Regions from separate parts of the Latilactobacillus sp. VITA-14 genome, predicted to be linked through region 2. Evidence: riboswitches for the same ligand, from Rfam matches in the RefSeq annotation. Region 2 holds a riboswitch; the other holds the start of a gene.
What was found. Region 2 has a riboswitch for magnesium ahead of ACF1X7_RS06405 (hypothetical protein). Riboswitches for the same ligand answer to the same signal wherever they lie in the genome.
Positions count from the first base shown of each region.

Region 1: it holds a riboswitch for magnesium, as region 2 does, so the genes downstream of both, mgtA (magnesium-translocating P-type ATPase) here and ACF1X7_RS06405 (hypothetical protein) in region 2, are expected to answer to the same signal.

Region 1 covers NZ_JBJKTM010000001.1:83,303-94,606, forward strand. Annotated here, with positions in the region: gene rpsB (30S ribosomal protein S2) at 1-138, opposite strand, end outside; gene ACF1X7_RS00365 (GNAT family N-acetyltransferase) at 300-839, opposite strand; gene ACF1X7_RS00370 (GIY-YIG nuclease family protein) at 855-1,130, opposite strand; gene ACF1X7_RS00375 (tRNA1(Val) (adenine(37)-N6)-methyltransferase) at 1,123-1,866, opposite strand; gene ACF1X7_RS00380 (lysophospholipid acyltransferase family protein) at 1,971-2,594, shown strand; partial or broken gene mgtA (magnesium-translocating P-type ATPase) at 2,634-5,183, opposite strand; M-box (ykoK) riboswitch at 5,243-5,406, opposite strand; gene ACF1X7_RS00390 (alpha/beta hydrolase) at 5,466-6,398, opposite strand; gene ACF1X7_RS00395 (ABC transporter ATP-binding protein) at 6,458-8,248, opposite strand; gene ACF1X7_RS00400 (ABC transporter ATP-binding protein) at 8,250-9,995, opposite strand; gene ACF1X7_RS00405 (YneF family protein) at 10,152-10,379, opposite strand; gene ACF1X7_RS00410 (DUF896 domain-containing protein) at 10,460-10,702, opposite strand; gene lexA (transcriptional repressor LexA) at 10,838-11,304, shown strand, end outside.
Region 2 covers NZ_JBJKTM010000012.1:30,533-41,836, reverse strand. Annotated here, with positions in the region: gene rnjA (ribonuclease J1) at 1-439, opposite strand, end outside; gene ACF1X7_RS06430 (DNA-directed RNA polymerase subunit epsilon) at 444-656, opposite strand; gene ACF1X7_RS06425 (hypothetical protein) at 853-1,338, shown strand; gene ACF1X7_RS06420 (ABC transporter ATP-binding protein) at 1,367-3,106, shown strand; gene ACF1X7_RS06415 (ABC transporter ATP-binding protein) at 3,093-4,862, shown strand; gene def (peptide deformylase) at 5,099-5,650, opposite strand; M-box (ykoK) riboswitch at 5,764-5,929, shown strand; gene ACF1X7_RS06405 (hypothetical protein) at 6,154-6,816, shown strand; gene pdhA (pyruvate dehydrogenase (acetyl-transferring) E1 component subunit alpha) at 7,125-8,234, shown strand; gene ACF1X7_RS06395 (alpha-ketoacid dehydrogenase subunit beta) at 8,236-9,213, shown strand; gene ACF1X7_RS06390 (dihydrolipoyllysine-residue acetyltransferase) at 9,243-10,862, shown strand; gene lpdA (dihydrolipoyl dehydrogenase) at 10,870-11,304, shown strand, end outside.

The sequences.
Region 1 (11,304 bases), on a different contig from region 2:
TGTCTTTTGCAAGTCGATGATGTAGATACCATTTCTTTCAGTAAAGATAAATTTCTTCATTTTTGGGTTCCAACGACGTGTTTGGTGACCGAAGTGAACACCCGCTTCTAATAATTGTTTCATTGACAATACAGCCATGTCAACAGACCTCCATATGGTTTTTTTCGACCACTGGTTTCACTTTTTTAGAGAACTTGTCGCCAAGCACCTCTCTAGAAATCAACCAGTGTGAATTATTTTTTGGTATTGAAATACCGTTTAAAAGTATACTAAAAATAACAAGGCGCGTCAACAAGAACTTACATGCCGCCCAATTGTTTCTGATAACGGGTTGCATCTTGTGGTTGGTGGCTCACTGAGGTAACGCCACTCACTGTTTCAACCGCTAGATAGCCCGCTTTTAGCGCGACTTGCTGACTCGCCACGTTTTCGTGTGCAGCAATGATACTCAACTGGTCAAGTTCCAATTCACTGGCCGCGTATTGTTCAATGGCGGCTAGTGCGCGATGCATGACACCTCGTCCGCGGAAAGCTTCATCTAACCAATAGCCAACTTCACCCGCACGATTCAAGTCGTCAATATTGTGGACATCAATCGTACCAACTAACTGGTGGTCATCCCAAATCGTTGCCATCCAAAGTTCCTGGTTTGCCATTTGTTGTTGCGCATATTTTAAAAAGCCAAGTTCATCGGCCACTGATTCGATATCGCCCACCCATGGTAACCAAGTATCGAGATTGACGCGATTTTGATCCACTAACTGAAATAACGCCGGCGCATCCGCTTCCGTCACAGGTTGTAAATGAATGTGTTGATCGACAACTAACTTAGGTTGCATATTGGTCTCTCCATTCTAAAATTGAGTTCTTGAAATGCCATGTTCCATTAAATATTGTTCTTTTTTGCGGCGGGGTTGATGTTTGAACGCATACTCTGCTTTAAGCGCCGCCGATTTATCACTAAACGTTTCAAAATATAATAACCGCACTGGTCGGCGCAATTTTGTGTACTTCGCACCTTTGCCAGCATTGTGCGTGGCAACGCGTTTGGTAACGTCAGTCGTGAACCCCCCATAAAAACTATGATCGGCGCAGACTAATACGTAAAAATAATAAGCCTTCTCAGTCATTGTCAGCCATGAATAACTTCGTGCGCATCTCTGGTGTATAGTGGCTGTCTTGGTCATAAATCGTCAGTTCCGGAAGCATTCGTAAGCCCCCTTTTTTACCATCTTTGACCGCTTCAATTAACACCATATTCGCTTCTTTGCCTGCTTTGGGATAAACAAACCGGACGCGTTTGGGTTCCATACGTGCGGCGCGTAGTTCGTCACAGATTTCTAAGAACCGTTCGGGACGGTGGACTAAATACCCTTTACCATTCATCTTTAACAGGCCACTCATGGTTTGAACCACAGTGCGTAAGTCTGTTGCAATCTCATGCCGCGCCAGTGCCAGATGTTGATTGGGATTTTTTTGACTATTGGGTTCAACCTTAAAATATGGTGGATTACAGGTCACAATATCGACGCTGTCCTTATGAATCTTAGTGTTAACGTCTTTCAAATCCATATTGAGCATTTTCACCTGGTCGGTTAAGTCATTTAATTCAATTGACCGTTGTGCCATGTCGGCCAACCGTTCTTGAAGTTCAACACCGATAATTTGACCATTTGTTTTGGGACTCATGAATAATCCAACCGCCCCATTGCCTGCGCACAAATCGACAATCGTCCCGCGTTTTGGTAACTGGGCAAAGTCGGCTAACAACACCGCATCCATCGAATAGGAAAAGACGGATGGGCTTTGAATAATCTGAATATCTAAGCGAAATAATTGGTCAATTCGCTCATCTGCTTTTAACATCGTTCTACCTTCAACCTCATTTGTATTTAGGCATATTATAACAAAGAGTATCATTATTTGGTATAATGAGCAGATACTAGTCACGTTTGAAAGGAATCTAAACTATGTTTTTCTCATTTGCACGTTTTATCGTCCGCATTTTAGCCTGGTTATTGAATGGCAATTTGAAGGTCGAAAATAAAGAAGCCCTGCCTGAAGGGACTTATGTTTTAGTTGGCCCGCACCGAACTTGGTGGGATCCAATCTTCTTCGCACTTGCTGCTAGTCCCCGAAAGTTCACGTTCATGGCCAAAGAAGAACTCTTTAAAAACCCAATTCTACGCTTCATCTTAACCCACGCAAACGCATTTCCTGTGAACCGAACAAATCCTGGCCCATCGGCGATTAAAACACCAGTGAAAGCCCTCCGCTCAAAAGAACTTTCGTTAATCATGTTCCCCACTGGTAGCCGCTATTCAAGCGAACTTAAAGGCGGCGCGGTCGTAATTGCCAAGATGGCGCGGGTCCCACTCGTACCAGCAGTCTACCAAGGGCCATTAAAATTCTCTGATGTTTTAAAACGGAAAAAGATTACGATTCGTTTTGGTGAACCAATCCCAATCGATCCGAAATTAAAACTCAACGAAGAGAACTTAGAAGTTGTCAATCATCAAATGCAAGCCGCATTTGATCAAATTGACCACGAAATTAACCCTGATTTTAAATATGAACTACCTGATAAAAAATAATAACAAAAAACTGCTAGATGATATCATCTAGCAGTTTTTTTAGCGCGTTAAATTCTTAACCGCATTCGTCACCAATAGATAAGCCGTAACTAATGCCACTGCAATCCAGCCAAATTGTGTTGGAATCGCTTGGAAATCAACGGCTTGTCTGAGCGGTGTCAATACCAGAATACCTCCAATTAACAAACTGATTAAACTCCCCAAGTAAACACGCCAATTTGCGCGATCCTTGAACGGTGATGCTGGTGTCCGTAATACATAAACCACTAGCATCTGCGTCAATAAACCAACGACGAACCAACTCGCTTGGAAAGCCCCCTGTTGAGCTGATGTTTGCAGGCCAAATCCAAACCAGAGAATCGCAAACGTTAAGATATCAACCATTGAGCTCAACGGTCCTAGAATAAACGCACTCTTCAGTAAGCCTTTAGTTGCCCACTGTGTTGGTTGGCGCAATTGATCTTCAGCAACCCGATCCCAAGGTAACCAGAGTTGTGCGACATCATACAGTAAATTCTGGACAAGAATTTGCAGTGACAACATTGGTAAAAATGGTAAACAGATGCTGGCAACCAGCACGCTCAAAACATTTCCTAGATTAGAAGCTAACGTAATCCGAATGTACTTATACATATTGATAAAGACTCTCCGTCCTTCAAGTACCCCGTGTTCTAAAACGTTCAAATCTTTTTCCAGTAGGATTACATCGCTAGCATCCTTTGTGAGGTCTGCGGCATTATCAACTGAAATCCCGACATCTGCTTGTTTCAAAGCTGTCGTATCATTAATGCCATCGCCCATGAAACCGACGACTTCCCCTTGTGCTTGTAATAAACGGATTAAACGCGCTTTTTGAAGTGGAGCCAATTTGGCAAATAATGCTTGCTCGGTTAATAGCTCACTGACTTGTGCATCCGTTAACGTCTTTAACATCTCACCAGTGGTCACAGCTAGATTCTGAATGCCCACTTTTTGGGCAACTTGCTGCGTCGTTAAAGCACTGTCACCCGTTAAAATTTTGACCGCCACTTGATGAGCTTGTAGTTGTTGAATTGCCGAGATAGCTGATTGTTTTGGTGGGTCCAAAAAGCCCAAAAAGCCGGCGAAAATCAAACCTTGATTACCAACGCGGTCAATTGATGCCGTCTCTGCTAACTCATCTTGATAAGCAACCGCCAGCATCCGCATCCCTTGTTGTGCCAAACGATCATGCACTGCCACTAGGTTCTGCTTTTGCACTTCAGTCAACGGCTCAATCTGATCCGCTAACCTGACTTGGGAACACGTTGCTAGCACTTCTTCAAAGGCCCCTTTTGGCACTAATTGATTACCTGCATGGTTTTTGAGCCAGACCGTTAGCCGCCGCCGCTCGAAATTAAATGGAATCTCGCCCAATTTTTGATATGGAAAGTCATCATTGGTTTGGTCTTGTTCATAGTAATGAATAATCGCTTCATCCAGAAGGTTCTGCCAGCCGGATTGACCCTTGGCGTTCAAATATGCTAATCGCAAAACTTGCACATCCCGCTCGCCTAAAATATCTGCATAGTACATCAATTTAATATGATCTTCCGTCAACGTCCCCGTTTTATCCGTACATAAAACCGACATCGCCCCGAGATTCTGAATGGCCTTTAACTGCTTTACGATGACCTGTTGTTGACTTAAAACGACACTGCCTTTCGCCAGATTACTATTAACGATCATCGGTAACATCTCCGGTGTCAAACCAACTGCCACTGCAATCGCAAAGAAAAACGACTGTTGCCAATCTCCCTTAGTCACACCATTAATCACAAATACAAAGGGCACCAAAACGAGCATCATGCGAATTAATAACCAACTGATGTGTTTTAACCCTGCATCAAATTGATTCGGTCGCGACTTAGGTTCAGTAGTCACAATTGCGCTAAAGCAAGTCGCTTGACCCGTGGCAATCACTTGCCCATTGACAACGGTGCTGCCCATCAGCAATAAACTCGCCATATCCGCCGCATTCGTTACGTCAGTTGCTTACGCTGTTATGCGTTTGCTCACGGGTTTTGATTCACCCGTCAAAGAAGATTGATTAATTTGTAAATCATGGCTCGCCAGAATTTTTAAATCAGCATTCACCAAATCCCCCGTCTGCAGCTGCACAATATCCCCAGGTACCAGACTTTGTGCGGCAACTTCAGTTGGTTGACCCTCAATTACAACCCGGCTGGTCTTTGCTAACATCGCTTGTAAAGCAATGCTCGCTTGCTCGGACTTGCGCTCTTGCACGAATCTAATGCTACTAGACACAACAATCATGATTAACATAACTATCGCGCCATCAATATCTCGACTGAGCCAGGAGATGATCATTAAGACAGCTAATACGCCGATAAACGGATCTTGCACACTCTGCCAACTAGCTCGCAATAACGAACGCTGTTGCCACTTTTGAATCGTATTTTCCCCATAGGTTTGTAACCGTGCTGTTCGCTGCTGCCGTGATAACCCCTTCTTGTCAGTTTCGAAATGTTCTAAACTCGCTTTTGGCGTTAATTGATTAATCTGATTGAGTGTCATTTTAATTGTCTTAGCCATCGTAATCCCTCCCATTCGCAGCTGATCCGCATAAAAAAGGCATCCTCAAAGAAAGGATGCCTCACAAGAAAAACAAGCCATTCCAATCGTTGAGCTTTAGCACTATATGACGTAGAACTTTGTTCAGCTACATTAGAAAAAGCCTTCAGGGCAGTTTCTGTTGACTCAATTGGCATCTCTCGATGTTTCTGAGTAGCAGCGTTTGTTCATATAGGAGCCTCACCTAACGGATTAGCAATATCAATATATTTATATATCTATCATACCAAATCGGCTTCAAAATACAATTAATCAGACTTATTGAAGATATTCATTTAAAAATTGCGCAACTTTATTACGATAGGTTGTTGGATCTGTAGCCAAGGCTTCACCATGAGCTGCCCCCGGAACCACCCAGAGTTGTTTAGGTGCATGCGCCGCTTTGTAATTTGTATACACCATTTTGGTTGGTACAAATTTATCTTGATCGCCATGGATCATGAAGATTGGCAATTTCGAGTTAGCTAAACTCTTAGCAGTATCGCCATCATTAAAGTTATAGCCGGCGCGAACCCGTGCCATCCAATTCGTTGTGTAAAATAACGGGAATTTCGGCAATCCAAAGAGGTCATTTAGTTGGTAAGCGAGTTCGTCAGCGATGCTATTATAACCACAATCTTCAATCACCGCTTTCACCTGCTTAGGTAATTTTTCACCCGCGGTAAACATGACGGTCGCGCCCCCCATGCTGACCCCGAAAAGGGCAATTTGACTATCCTGTCCGTTGGTAGCGACAATTTTTTGGGCCCACTTGACGTAATCCAAGCGATCCGTCCAACCATAGCCAATGGCATCACCTTCCGATTCACCTGCTGCACGGTCATCCGGTGCGAGAACGTTGTAGCCAAGATCGTGATACATGTGAATATAGCGTGCCATATCCTCTTTTTTACCCATATAGCCGTGCGCAACTAAAATTGTTTTGTTCGTAGGTTTTGTTGCTGGCACATAAATTGCCGCCAATTTTAAATCATCTGTGGCAGATTGTTGATGCCACTTTGATTGTTTAACATTTTTTAACCAACGTTGATTGTCTTGATAGACTTTCGTTGGCTTACCACCATTTAAGAATGATTTTTGCCCCGGTACAAATGCGTATTGATACATATACATAGTGGCACCAAATAGTGCTACCACCACTAAGACAACAACGCTAATTAACGACCATTTCAGCCAGCGTCTTTTCTTCATGTGCTAAATTCCTCCCGATTTACTCCGCAATAATAATAGTCGTGTTTTTTTGAAACTGCTTATTCTTCACTGCCACCATTTTGGAGTTGATACATTTCATAATAACGTCCTTTTTGAGCCACTAAGCTATCATGATTACCCCGTTCGACAATCTGCCCTTGATCTAAAACCAAGATTAATTCAGCATCGCGAATCGTCGATAGACGGTGCGCGATGGCAATACTTGTACGTCCTTGACGTAACCGAGCGAGACCAGTTTGAATCATCGATTCCGTTTCCGTATCGATATTAGCCGTCGCTTCGTCCAAGACCAAGATTTTAGGATTTGTAACCAATGTTCGCGCAAACGAAATTAATTGGCGTTGTCCACTTGAAAATTGGGCGCCACCTTCAATTACACGAGCATGATATTGACCAGGTAATTGTTCGATAAAGTCATCAGCTTGCACGAATTCAGCCGCTGCGCGAATTTGGGCATCTGTAATCTCTTGATTAAATAATCGAATATTTGATGCGACATCACCATAAAACATGAATGCATCTTGTAGAACAAGCCCCATCTTGCGGCGCAGTTCTGCTGTCTGAAAACTCCGAATATCATGTCCGTCGATTAGAATCTGACCTTCATAAAATTCATAGAACCGCATCATGACATTAATAATTGAACTTTTCCCAGAACCGGTATGCCCAACTAAGGCGACAGTTTGTCCAGGTTCAACAACAAATGAGATGTCATGCAAAATTTCATTTTTCCCATCGTATGAAAACGAAACATGCTTGAATTCGACGCGACCCTCAGTAATTTCATTTGCAGCATCGGCATTTTGAGCTGGCGCATATTCTTCTTGATCGAGAATTCTGAAAATTCGGCGACCAGCGACCATTCCATCTTGTAATGATGATAAAGAATCCATCATATTGGTCATCGGATTAAAGAAGTTCCCAACATAGGTTGTGAACGCATAAACCAAACCCGCCGTGACAAAGCTATGCAGGGCTGAGACACCAAACAAGCTCAAGACAACGACCAATGCCAGTGTATAGAGTAAATTCACAATTGGTGCGAGCAACAACGAGTTCGTTCGAATCATCGCTTCGCGCGTTTTTAAATAGTCCGCGTTAACTTGTTCGAATTCGTCGGTCAACCGTTTTTCCTGGCGGAATTGTTGGATAATCGTAATCCCTTCGATTGATTCGTTGAGTTTCGTATTCAACTGACTCAATTTTTCACGCATATGCCGGTAAACCCGCGCACTGTAACTACTGTAATACCAGATAACAATTAACAATATTGGTAGAAACGCTGCCGTTGCAAGGGCAATTTTTGGTGAAATTAACCACATCGCAATGAACGCTGAAATGATTGAAAATGAACCGACTAACATGGATAAGAAAACATTCCAATAATCAATCAAAGTCATCGTATCATTCGTGACTCGTGAGACAATCGAGCCTGCTGGCGTCTGATCGAAATAACGCATCCCGAGTTGATGGAACTTCTGAAATAAATCGCGCCGGACATCTTCCATCGCGCGTTCCGAACCCATTCCAAAAAGGAAAGATTGGAAAAATTGTGTAATGGCTTTGAGAATCACGCCTAAACCGTACAACGCCGCAACCCCCATTAAAACTTGGGTGGTCGCACTCTGATTGGTTAAGTAACGATCCATAAAGACTTGTAGTAATCGTGGTAATAAAATATTGATGGTCGCTAAACCTGCGGCGGCCACAATTGCGCCGATAAATTGGCGTTTATAGCGTTTCGTATAACCAAAGAGGCGTTTCATGATGTGCAATTGCTCTTTCAATGGAACTTTCTTAGACCATTCTGATTGATATTGCTTGGCCATCTTATGCACCTCCTAAGGCTTGACTTAATTGTTGCTTCAACCACATCTCTGCGTACCAGCCATCTGCGGCAAGGAGTGCTTCGTGTGTCCCACGTTCGGTGATTTGACCGTCATCCATGACAATGATTTCATCGGCGTGCATCACACTACTCAAGCGATTAGCAGTGATAATGGTGGTTTGATCAGCCCGCATCGTTTTCAAATTCATTAAAATCGCTTCTTCAGTCTTTGCATCAACGGCTGATAGCGAATCATCTAAGATCAGAATTTCTGGATCAGTCATAATCGCTCGCGCAATCGCAATTCGTTGTTTTTGCCCACCAGATAACGACACACCGCGTTCACCAACGACCGTCTCATAACCTTGGACAAACGTTAAAATATCATCATGCACCGCACTCGAAATCGCGGCATCTTCAACCGCCGCTTGATTTCGGTCAAAATCAGCAAACCGAATATTGTCGCGGACATCCGTTGAAAATAAGAAATTATCTTGTGGCACATAGCCGATACTATCAAGTAACGCATCCAGCGAATAATCCCGGATATCGTGACCATCAATTTGAATCTCGCCTTGATACTGATCATATTCACGCAATAATAATTTAATCAGTGTGGTTTTACCCGAACCAACTTTTCCGACAATGCCCAACGTTTTACCTTGTGGCAGAGTGAACGCCACCTGTTTGAGCGTTGGTTGTTTGTCGCCAGGGTACGTAAATTTTTGAACAGCATAATGAATATCGCCAGTTGCTGGTGTTTGAATCGCATCCGGTGCTTCGACAATGGTGCTGGTTTCTTTCAAAAGTTGATCAACCCGATCATAACTCGCATTGCCCCGTTCCAAGACGTTGAACAAGCGCCCAATCGCAAACATTGGCCAAACAAGCGCCGCGATATAACTAATGAACGAAATCAATTGACCAATCGAAATGCTGTGATTCATAACCAACGTCCCGCCATAAATGATTGTTACAATGTACGTTAACCCGATAATCAAACTGATGGCGGGATCAAATAAACCATCAATCATATTCACACGTTTATTAATCGCAATTGTCTTCGTGACAATCTCGTTGAAATCTTTAATATCAGCTTCTTCTTGGCCAAACGTTTTTAAGACTTTAATCCCAGAGACACTCTCTTGGGTTTTATCATTTAACCGTGAAAAAGCCGCCTGTGATTGCCCAAACGCTGTGTGTAAATGTGCACCTAACCGTCGTGACGCAACGGCCAACAAGGGCATTGGAATCAAGGCCATCAACGTTAAGCGCCAGTCAACGAAAATCACCATTGCAATAATCGTTGTCCCACCAGTGATGATTGAATCGGCAAAGGTTAAAATACCGGCACCAGCCACTTGTTGAATCGCGGTTAAATCATTCGTGGCATGTGCCATCAAGTCACCTGTCCGATGTTTTTGGAAGAAGGTCGTGTCCATCTTCATGAAATGCCAGAACAATCGGCTCCGCAATGTCCGTTCCAGTTTAGCCGCGCCGCCCCAAATCCGGGTCCGCCAACCATAGCGAAAAACATATTGTAAAATCGCTGCGCTTAACAAGACGCCGAGCCACATGATTAATTTTTGGGCCGTTAATTGTTTGGCGTCCATTAAATCAACCAGGGTCCCAATCACTTTTGGTGGCACAATTTGGACAATCGCCACGAGGACTAAAAAGATGACGCCCCATAAATAGCGGCGGTATTCTTGTTTAAAATACCACCCTAGTTTTTTAAAAATTCCCATGTTGTGCTCCTATCCTCTAAAATTCGATAAGTCCTATTATAACAATCTTAATTAAGCCGGACAATCATTTGTATTTCCGTTCTTATTATGATAAAAAAAGAGCTTCTAACAAACGACTTGTTCGTTAGAAACCCTTTTAAAACCGACTTGACTGTTTTATTTTTTGTTGCTACGTTTTTGTTGTGCTTTCATTGAGCTCATCATCTGATTTAATTTCTTTTCAGATGGTTTTTGACCCATTTGCATCATCATAGCCTTTAACATTTCTTCGTTAATTGGTGGATTGTCTTGGAAATACTTCTTCATGTAAGCACGTGCGCCAAAGAAACCAGCGACTGCGCCTAATAAAGCCCCAATGACAAATAATAAAATGCCTAATCCCATATCTTATGCACCCCTTCCTAATTCAGTTCACTTAAATAGTTTACACATAATTAACCTAAAAAGAAAGCGGAATTCTAAGATTAATCGTCACGCAAGCCTTTTTCCCGTTGGATATCCTTCACTTTTTCAGGAGTGACTTCCTTACCTTCTTTGTCATACACTTGTAGCATCTCAACTTGTGAGCGGAAACTTTCGCGGAAATCCTTTAAATAGGCATCGCGCAGTGTTTGACGTTCTGCTGTTTCAGCTTCAGTTAGTCCTTCAGCTTTTGCTTTGTGTGCTAATTCATTAATTCGGTCTAATCGTTTTTGATCCATTGCCATCTTGTTGCCCTCCAATTCAAACTATTTGTCTATTTTGGACTAAAATCCGTAAAATGTCAAAAAACACGAACGCTTGTTTGAAATCCCGCTATAGGTATGCTAACATATAGCTATTAGAACAAATGAGGTGCTCTTATGACGAGAACAGAATCCAAGCAATTAGAGGTCTTGCGTTTTATCCATGACCGCGTTCAAGATAAAGGTTATCCGCCAACGGTTCGTGAAATTTGCGAAGCCGTTAATTTATCCTCTACTTCTACCGTTCATGGCCATTTAGCACGCCTTGAGAAAAAAGGCTTTTTACAAAAAGATCCGACTAAACCACGTGCCATTGAATTAACAGCAGCTGGTTTGACAGCAATTGGTGCATCACAGAAGAAGATTCCGGTTCTCGGTGTTGTTACAGCTGGGGTGCCCATTTTAGCGGTTGAAGAAGCGACCGATTATTTCCCGATTCCACCAAGTCTACAAACTGAACAAGATTTGTTCATGTTGACGATTCGCGGTGAAAGTATGATTAATGCCGGAATTTTAGACGGCGATGAAGTGATCGTTCGTAAACAAGCGACTGCCGATAACGGTGACATCGTGATTGCAATGAC
Region 2 (11,304 bases):
GAATTGAATGGGTAGTCCGGAAGAAATCAACACTTGTTTTGCGGAATTTAAGGACGGTATCTTCGTTTAGTTCGTGTAATTCTGTTGACCGCAAAAGGCCGTGCTCTTCTAACTTACCGCGAATCAAGGCAAGTGCCAATGGACCAGCGTAGACGGGTACATTAGGGACTTGTTGCAAGAAGTAAGGTAAACCACCAATGTGATCTTCATGCCCATGGGTAATGACGAGGGCTTTGATCTTTTGTTGATTCTTTTGAAGGTATTGATAGTCTGAAATAACATAATCGATCCCTAAGAGTTCATCTTCGGGGAATTTAATGCCGGCATCAATCACAATAATTTCGTCTTGGAATTGAACACCATACATATTTTTACCGATTTCACCAAGTCCCCCTACGGCGAAAACGGCGGTTTCGTTATTCTTAATATCGAGTTTCATTTAATTAAAACTCCGTTAATTTAAAATCTTCTGATTCTTGTTCAAAAGCAAGGTGCTTACCAGATAATTCTTGTACAAATTCAATATTGTAGGGAGTATTGTCTTCAACAAGTTGGCGTGCTTCAACGGCACTGTCTGCTTCTAAATAAATCGATTTAGTTGCCTCGCGTAGAGGGCTTTGGGTTTTGTCTGCTTGGAAAAGTACTTTATAAATCAATTGTAAAACTCCTTTATTATTCATCATAGTTTTAAACGAAAGATTAACCGTCCAGGGGTTGATTACTCAACATTTAAGAATATTTTAGCATATCTTTTCGGTAAAGTATACATTGAGCGACGTGCTCTAAATAGCGTGTTTGCCTCGATTCGGTTATAATTATCATATTAGTGAGCAATAGAAGTGGGGGATTGTTATGTTAATTTGGTTGTCAGTCGTTATCATTGTCGCGTTAGCGCTTTTTTTAACCTGGTTGATTAAACGGTTACGCCGACAAAGAGCGACGCGGATTTTACAACACAGTAGTCAAGAAATTGCGGATGAAATTGCAACGGTGGCTTATCAAAAAATGCAAGCGAGTCAGCCGGATTTTTATGCACCGCAAGCCAAACTGGTTTCGAACCTGCCCACTGAAATTTGGGGCAATAATGTGATGGTCTTCGAATACCAAGTGCCCATCCGACAAACATCATCTGCATTAAAGGATGTGGCAGCCGCAATTGAGGAACAACTCAATGAAGTGGCTTACGAACGGCGGATTGCCTCCGTCAGTCCGCGTTATCCGGCTTTGCTAGTCACTGATGTGTGGTTTTTGGAAGAACAATTGCATTTTGACGTTGCTTTTATTGTCAATCGCGAAACAATCGAGTATGTTAAAGATATGGCACAGGTAGAAGATTAAATTTGAAGTTTAGAAGGAGTTTGCACCGATGAAATTAATGTGGCGCTATACGATCCGATATAAGAAATTACTATTTTGGAACTTTATTTGCGTATTTGGATTTATTCTAATCGAATTGGGGTTACCAACGTTATTAGGACAAATTATTGATAAAGGAATTAATCAACATACCTTTGGTCCTGTGTGGCAATTTGGGTTGTTGATGGTTGGAATCTGTTTAATCGGACTAATTGGCTTAATTGGCTTGGCTTATACTGGTAGCAAATTAACCACCAATATCGTCCGTGACATTCGTAACGATATTTTTAAACAAACCATGCAGTTTTCCCATAGTGAGTATGGCGAATTTGGTGTGTCTTCTTTGATTACTCGGACCACTAATGATGCTTTCCAGGTGATGCAATTTATGACCCAAGTGTTGCGGACAGGGTTTATGACCCCGATGATGATCGTCGCGAGTGCTTTCATGATTGTACGGACAAGTCAATCGCTCTCATGGATTGTATTTGCGGCAATTCCAATCCTGCTAGCGGGGGTTGTCTTGATTGGTCGCGTTTCTGAACCGATGTCGACGGAACAACAAAAAAATCTGGATGCGATTAATCTGAATCTGCGTGAGAACTTGACTGGGATTCGTGTTGTCCGTGCTTTTGTGCGGGAACAATTCCAGAAATTACGCTTTAGAAAAGTGAATGATGACTACAGTCATAGTTCTATCCGGCTGTTTACGTTGGTGGCTTTAGCACAACCGGGCTTTTCGTTCATCTTTAATATCGTATTCGTTCTAATCATTTGGCAAGGGGCTGTTCAGATTGATGGTGGTCACTTAGCGGTTGGGACGTTGATTGCGTTTATTGAATATATTTTCCACGTACTGTTTTCATTTATGTTATTTGCCAGTGTCTTCATGATGTATCCACGGGCCGCTGTTTCAGCAGAACGAATTGAAAAAATTTTGAATGCGCCAATTAATATTACCGAAAAAGAAGACGGGGTAACAACAACCGACACACAAGGTGAATTGGTGTTTGATAATGTCTCCTTTGCTTATCCAGGTCCGACTGAAAGTCCAGTCGTTCGGGATGTCACGTTCCAAGCGCATCCGGGTGAAACGGTTGCCTTTATTGGGAGTACCGGGAGTGGTAAGTCAACGTTGATTCAATTGATTCCACGCTTTTTTGACGTAACACGTGGATCGATTAAGCTTGACGGTCATGATGTGCGCGACTATCAACTTAAGGCGTTGCGCCAAAAGATCGGTTTTATTCCACAAAAAGCGGTGTTATTTACCGGAACAATCGCGGAAAACTTGCGTTATGGTAATCCGAATGCGACTGATGAAGAATTATGGACAGCTTTGAAAATTGCACAATCAGATACCTTTGTCGCTGAAAAACCAGACGGCTTACAAACTTATTTAGCCGAAGGTGGGAGCAATTTATCTGGTGGTCAAAAGCAACGTTTGGCGATTGCCAGAGCGATTGTCCGCCGCCCCGCGCTTTATATCTTTGATGATAGTTTTTCAGCATTGGATTATAAAACGGATGCGGCGTTACGAGGTGCATTGAAGTCAATCACCAAAGAGGCAACAGTGCTGATTGTGGCACAACGAGTTGGGACTATCATGAATGCTGATCGGATTGTCGTCTTAAACGAAGGTCAAGTGGTTGGTATTGGGACTCACCGCGACTTATTAAAAGATAACGAGATTTATCGTGCGATTGCGGCATCACAGTTATCACAGGAGGAACTCAATGAAGAATATTAGAGAACTTAAACGGCTAATGCGCTACATTGGGCCGTATCAAGTGACATTTTGGCTTGCGATTACCGCAACTGTTATTTCGGTGCTCGCTAATGCACTGTGGCCAGTGATCATGGGACTAGCCATTACTGAAATCAGTCGGAATTTAGCACAACACGTTGCGATTAATTTTAGTTATATCGCGAAGGTGATTGCGATGATTTTGAGCTTTGCGTTGCTATATCAAGTGACGATGTTTTTAGGCTCGTTTTGGATGACGCGGGCTGTTCAACGGGCGATGCGTGATTTACGGCGCGACATTGATTTGCAAATCAATGCGCTACCCGTTCGTTTTTTTGATTCACAACAACAAGGGAATATCTTGTCACGGGTAACCAACGATGTGGACGCGATTACGAACGCTTTACAACAGAGTTTAATTCAAGTTGTGACATCGATCTTAGGGATCATCACGGCCGTGATCATGATGATTACGATTAATATTTGGATGGCGCTCTTATCATTAATAATGATTCCAGCATCGTTATTGATTTCAAGACGGGTCATTCAGAAATCGCAGCCGTACTTTAGAGGCCAACAAGATACGTTGGGCGAAATGAACGGCTTTGTACAGGAAAATTATGGCGGCTTCAGTGTCTTGAAACTTTACGGACAAGAAGAACGCGCAATTGCTGATTTTGCAGAAATTACGGATCGGTTAACTGACTATGGCTTTAAGGCAGCCTTTGTTTCTGGCTTGATGATGCCGTTAGTTGGTTTAACGACAAACATGACGTATGCCGGGATGGCAACGTTAGGTGGTTATTATGTCTTGCACGGTGTGATTTCAGTTGGTAATTTACAAGCCTTCATTCAATATATTTGGCAAGTGAACCAACCAATCTCACAGATTACACAGTTGTCTGGTGTGATTCAATCAGCTGCTGCTGCAACTGGTCGTGTATTTGAAATCTTAGATGAGCCAGTTGAAGCAACCGATAATGAAACAGCATCGTTGCCAGCAATCGTTCAAGGTAAAGTTGAATTTGATGATGTCAGTTTCAGCTATAACCCAGACAAACCATTGATTCGCCATTTGAGCTTTACTGCTAACCCAGGTGATAAAGTGGCGATTGTCGGGCCAACCGGTGCTGGGAAGACAACGATGATTAACTTGTTGATGCGTTTTTATGATGTGACATCTGGAACGATTCGGATTGATGGGGTTGACACGAAGCAATTAAGCAAGCAACAAGTCCGTTCCCAATTTGGGATGGTACTTCAAGATGCTTGGTTATATCATGCTTCAATCACCGATAATATTCGTTTCGGGAAACTCGATGCGACAGAGTATGAAGTCGTTGATGCGGCTAAAACCGCTAATGTCGATCATTTTATCCATACGTTGCCAAACGGCTATCAAATGACGATTGATGAAGAAGCAAGCAACGTTTCGCTTGGGCAAAAACAACTATTGACGATTGCCCGAGCCGTGATTGCGGATCCTAAGATTTTAATCTTGGACGAAGCAACTAGTTCGGTGGATACCCGATTGGAAGGTTTATTGCAAAAAGCCATGGAAAAAGTCATGCAAGGGCGAACGAGTTTCGTCATTGCCCATCGACTCTCAACGATTCGCGACGCGGATTTGATTTTAGTGATGGACCATGGTCAAATTGTTGAACAAGGGACGCACGATTCGCTATTAGCTGCCGGCGGTGTGTACGCTAATTTATATAACAGTCAATTTGCCGATACGCCTGAAGCGGTGAAAGCATAAAAAAAGCATGATCGAAATCTTCTAATGAGATTTCAATCACGCTTTTTTATGTGCTTCTCGAGTAGCCTTTACCGTTAAGCCTCAAAGCCTGACCAACTCGAATCAGCACTTCTTCTTTAACGTGCGCTTGGGTGCAACAACTCCCGTTTAATCTAAAATTGGCAGTTATCCCACAATTCGGGATAACTGCCAATTCTGTATTAATGCTCAGTTGCTAAGCACAACCAATCGTACTTCTATTCAATAATAATCATGTCATCTGGTGCTGCGAATGGGTCTTGCTTGTTGATGTGATCGAAGAACAAGATGCCATTTAGATGATCGATTTCGTGTTGGCACACAATAGCTGGGTAGTTTTTTAAGCGAATCTTGTGGCTTTCACCGTCTAAATCTTGGTAACGTAGTGTAATACGGTCAGGGCGGGGCACAAAGCCGGGCACTTCGCGGTCAACTGATAAGCAACCTTCACCTTCAGCAAGTGCTGCGTTTTGAACAGAGTGGCTGATAATTTTAGGGTTGATAATCACATCTTTGAAGATGGGTTCGTCTGGTCCAGGGACCAAGACAGCAGACATTTGTTTTGAAACATCTACTTGGGGTGCAGCTAAACCGACGCCAGCGCGCAAGTGGTACTTTTCAGCAAGTTCAGGATCCTGGCTATTTTCTAAAAATGCCATCATGTCAGCAGCAAGTTGCCGATCTTCATCTGATAGTGGAAAAGTAACAGGTTCAGCTATTTTTCTAAGTGTTGGGTTACCCTCGCGGATAATATCTTTCATTAATATCACAGTTAAGACCTCCGATTAATTCGTCATTCATTATTCTAGCACAATTCAAGTTAAAACGGAATGAATTGCTTGACCTGCTAAAGTGAAACGGGTAGTATAAGAGTATAGATATATTGCTTTTCCGTTAGGTGAGGCTCCTATATGAACAAACGCTGCTACTCAGAAACATCGAGAGATGCCAATTGAGTCAACTGAAACTGCCAATGAAGGCTTTTTCTAACGTAGCTGAACATGGTTTCTACGTCATATAGTGCTAAAACTGAACGATTGGGAACGCCATGATAAATGGATGACGCTCAATTGTTGTGCGTCTTTTTTTGTCGGATAAAGCGGTATGACTAAATTTAAAGTAGAGAAAGTCTGGTGAGTAAAATGATGAAAACAGCTGAAGGACCTGTAAGTAGTAGCGATGGTGATCATTCGAGGTGGTCTGTCATTTTACTGCCAGCATTAGGCTAGCGGTTTACGACGACTTCCTCAAAAGGGAAGGAGTGTCGAACGCGATGCACAAGAAATTAAAAAAAGACGTTAACCTCACTGGCATTACAAGCAGTGGGATGTTAATGCGTTTATTGGCAACTCGCCCAAGTGGCTTAACAACTGTCGAAGCTGCTAAAAGAGAAGCAGTATTAGAAAATTCACAAGCACGGGTTAGCGTTATGCGTGATGGTTTTTTACGCTTAATCGGTGCAGATCAAATTGTGCCCGGTGATATTTTGGTATTGGCTGCTAGCGAAAAGACACCCGTTACAATCGCAACAGTTAACAAAGATGTTAACGTTATTGAAGCGGGCGAAGTAGTGACTGAAATGGTGCACGGCGTTGTGCTAGATGCAACGATTGGTGCTAAAGCACAAACACCTAAAGTTAGAGTGGGAAGCACTTTTATGATGGCGGTAGCTGCATTGGTTTCGTTTTGTGCAGTATTAATGGTTAATCAATTTGCTTTCATGGGTTTGGCAACGTTGGTTGTCGGGGCAATCCTGCTAACAATGATTAAGTTAGTCAACCTTGGTCAAATTAAGGTTGCGATTGATTTAAATGATTTGCGGGTAAGTGAACGGTGCGTGCAAGTCAGTCAACAAATTAAACCAGTAGTCAGAGTGTTTCAAGAGCTCTTAGTGCATGCTGGCAACGCTGAGATACCCCAACCGGTCTTGGCATAGAACTACCCCAACTTAAATTTAACGATGAGTCTGCTACGGCGGACTCTTTTTTTGTGCCTATTATTTGCTATTATATAACAGAAAACGGAATTAAATTATAACAGATATAGAACAGACGTGAAAATTAGCTAACTAGTGATTAGATTCACATGTAATAAAAACTAATGAAAGCGTAAACTGACTAATATAGCTTATAAAACGCTTGCATTTAGTGATGTGAAATGCTAAATTAGTCTTGTAAAGATGCTTAAGTAATACAGATATAAGCAGTCATTAAAACAGTTTTTTAAAGAGGAGATATGGATACTATGGTCAATAATAAAGCTGCAGTTAATTTTGAGAAGTTATTGAGCGATGAGAGCCAAGATTTTAAGACCGTTCAAATTTTAGATGAGACTGGCCAGGTTGTTAATCCGGAATTGATGCCGGATCTCAGTGATGACCAATTGGTTGAACTGATGAAACAAATGGTTTGGTCGCGTGTGCTTGATCAACGAGCAACTGCTTTGAACCGTCAAGGCCGGTTAGGATTTTATGCACCAACTGCTGGGCAAGAAGCCAGCCAATTAGCAAGTAACTTTGCGATGACTAAAGACGACTTTTTATTCCCTGGTTACCGGGATGTGCCACAATTAGTGCAACATGGGCTACCTTTATCACAAGCATTCCTATGGTCACGAGGCCATATTGACGGTAACAAGTATCCAGAATCTTTGAAGGCGATGCCACCACAAATCATTATCGGCGCGCAATACATTCAAGCAATGGGTGTTGCGGTTGGGATGAAGAAGCGCCAATCAGAAAATGCTGTTTACGTTTATACCGGTGACGGTGGGACTTCACAGGGGGATTTCTATGAAGGCTTGAACTTTGCGGGTGCTTTTAAAGCACCAACCATTTTCGTTGTTCAAAATAACGGCTTTGCGATTTCGGTCCCACGTGAAAAACAAACAGCTGCTGTAACGTTGGCTCAAAAAGGGGTCGCAGCTGGGATTCCTGCCATTCAAGTCGATGGGATGGATCCACTAGCAGTTTATGAAGTGATGAAAGAAGCGCGTGAATTTACAACTGCTGGCAACGGACCGGTCTTAATTGAAACATTAACCTATCGTTATGGACCACATACATTATCAGGGGATGATCCCACTCGTTATCGGACCAAAGAAACAGACGATATTTGGTTGAAACGTGATCCACTCGTTAGAATGCGTCGTTTCTTAACTGATAAGGGACTTTGGTCACAAGATCAAGAAGACCAATTGATCGAACAAGTTAAAACAGACATTAAAGCAGCCATCAACGAAGCGGATGCTGCGCCAAAACAAAAAGTCACAGATTTCTTGAATGTTACATTTGAAGACCAACCACAAAATATTAAAGAACAAATTGCAGAATACAGTGCAAAGGAGTCGAATTAAGATGGCACAAAAAACGATGATTCAAGCAATTACAAATGCGCTGGATTTAGAACTTGCAGATGATAAGAACGTCTTGATTTTCGGGGAAGATGTTGGGAAGAACGGTGGGGTTTTCCGAGCAACTGAAGGGTTGCAAGCTAAACATGGTGAAGACCGCGTTTTTGATACACCGTTAGCTGAATCTGGGATTGGTGGTTTATCAATCGGTTTAGCACTAGAAGGCTTCCGCCCTGTACCTGAAATTCAATTCTTTGGTTTTGTTTTCGAAACAATGGATTCGATTGCTGGCCAGATGTCACGAACACGTTATCGGATGGGTGGCACACGCAACATGCCAATCACGATTCGTGCACCATTTGGTGGTGGCGTGCATACCCCAGAATTACATTCAGATAACTTTGAAGGAATGATCACGCAAATTCCAGGGATTCGCGTGGTTGTGCCAAGTAATCCATATGATGCCAAAGGCTTATTGATTTCTGCGATTCGTTCAAACGATCCTGTTTTGTATCTTGAACACATGAAATTATACCGGTCGTTCCGCGAAGAAGTACCTGATGAATCTTATACAGTGCCGCTTGATAAAGCAGCTGTGGTTACTGAAGGGACAGATGTTTCAATCATCACTTACGGTGCAATGGTGAGAGAAGCGATTAAAGCGGCCGAAAACCTAGCTAAAGAGAATGTTAAAGCTGAAGTAATTGATTTACGAACAATTGCACCATTAGATGTTGCAACAATTATCGCCTCTGTCGAAAAAACAGGGCGGGTCGTTATTGTTCAAGAAGCACAAAAACAAGCAGGCGTTGGGGCACAAGTTGCTTCTGAAATTTCAGAACGTGCTGTTCTTTCATTGGAAGCTCCAATTGCACGTGTTTCAGCTCCTGATACGCCATTCCCATTTGGACAAGCTGAAGCAACTTGGTTACCAAATGCAACTGATATTGAAAATAAGGTTAAAGAAGTTATTAACTTTTAGTCGATAACGAAAGAAGGGACGTTAGACGTATGGCATATCAATTTAAATTACCGGATATTGGTGAAGGGATTGCAGAAGGCGAAATTCAAAAATGGGCAGTCGCAGAAGGTGACACGATTCAAGAAGATGATGTCTTACTTGAAGTTCAAAATGATAAATCAGTTGAAGAAATCCCATCACCCGTTAGTGGGAAAGTCGTTAAAATTTTAGTCGGTGAAGGTGAAGTGGCAACAGTTGGCCAAGTACTGGTTGAAATTGACGCACCAGGTGTTGAAGGTAACGATACACCAAGTACGGCAACACCAGCTGCTACACCCGAAGCAACACCGACTGCAACCGATGCAGGTGGTGTTTACCAATTTAAGTTACCAGATATTGGTGAAGGGATTGCCGAAGGTGAAATTCAAAAATGGGCGGTCGCAGAAGGCGATACTATTCAAGAAGATGACACTTTATTAGAAGTTCAAAATGATAAATCAGTTGAAGAAATCCCATCACCTGTTAGTGGGAAAGTCGTTAAAATTTTAGTCGGTGAAGGCGAAGTGGCGACTGTCGGTCAAGTATTGGTCGAAATTGATGCTCCAGGCCACAATTCGGCAACGGCAACATCTGCTGAACAAGCACCAGCTACGGCGTCAGAATCAACACCAGCTAAAACAACGGCGCCAAGCAGTCAAGCAGTAGTTGCGATTAGTGACCAAAATCGGACGATTTTAGCTATGCCATCTGTTCGACAATTCGCACGTGAAAACGATGTTGATATCAGTCAAGTGCCAGCCACCGGTAAACATGGTCGGATTACTAAAGAAGACGTGCAAATCTTCATGCAAAATGGCGCTGCAACAACGACAGCACCTGCTGTAGAGACAGCAGAACAACCAACGTCGCCAGCAACACCAGCTGCACAACCAGTTGCTGCGACACCATACACCTCTGCGACACCAGAACGGGAAACACGTGAAAAAATGTCACCAACGCGGAAAGCAATTGCTAAAGCAATGGTGACAAGTAAGCATACGGCACCACACGTTACTTTATTCGATGAAGTGGAAGTTTCTAAATTGATGACCCATCGTAAGAAATTCAAGGATGTAGCGGCTGAGAAGGACATTAAGTTAACCTTCTTACCATACATCGTTAAAGCTTTGGTAACGGTCTTACGTGACTTCCCAACTTTGAACGCGTCAATTGATGATGCAACTAACGAAATTGTTTATAAGCACTACATTAATGTCGGAATTGCAACGGATACTGATCACGGGCTCTATGTCCCAAATATCAAGGATGCCGACAGCAAGAGTATTTTTGCCATCGCTAAAGAAATTGGCGAAAATACGCAAAAAGCATTGGATAACAAATTGAAACCAGCTGAAATGAGTGGTGGTTCAATGACAATCAGTAATATCGGATCAATTGGTGGCGGTTGGTTTACACCGGTTGTTAACTACCCTGAAGTCGCAATCTTAGGGGTTGGCCGAATTGGGACAGAACCAATCGTCAACGCTGATGGTGAGTTGGCTGTTGGCAAAGTCTTGAAATTATCACTATCATTTGATCATCGTTTAATTGATGGTGGAACTGCGCAACGTGCGATGAACGAATTAAAAGAATTATTAGCTGATCCAGAGCTATTATTGATGGAAGGATGATTTTAAAATGGTTGTAGGTGATTTCGCAATTGAATTAGACACAGTAGTCATCGGTTCAGGTCCTGGGGGCTATGTTGCGGCAATTCGCGCGGCCGAAATGGGTCAAAAAGTAACTGTGATTGAACGTGAAACAATTGGCGGTGTTTGTTTAAACGTCGGCTGTATTCCTTCCAAGGCTTTGATTTCAGCTGGTCATCGACTACAAGAGGCGAAAGATTCATCTGTCTTTGGTGTGACGACTACTGGATCAACATTGGATTTTGCGAAAACGCAAGACTGGAAACAACATGAGGTTGTTGAAAAACTAACTGGTGGCATTTCAATGTTGTTCAAAAAACACAAGATTGATGTGTTAGACGGTTCAGCCTTTTTAGTGGACGAACATAGCTTACGCGTGATTAAAGAAGAGAGTGCACAAACGTACAGTTTTAAAAATTTAATC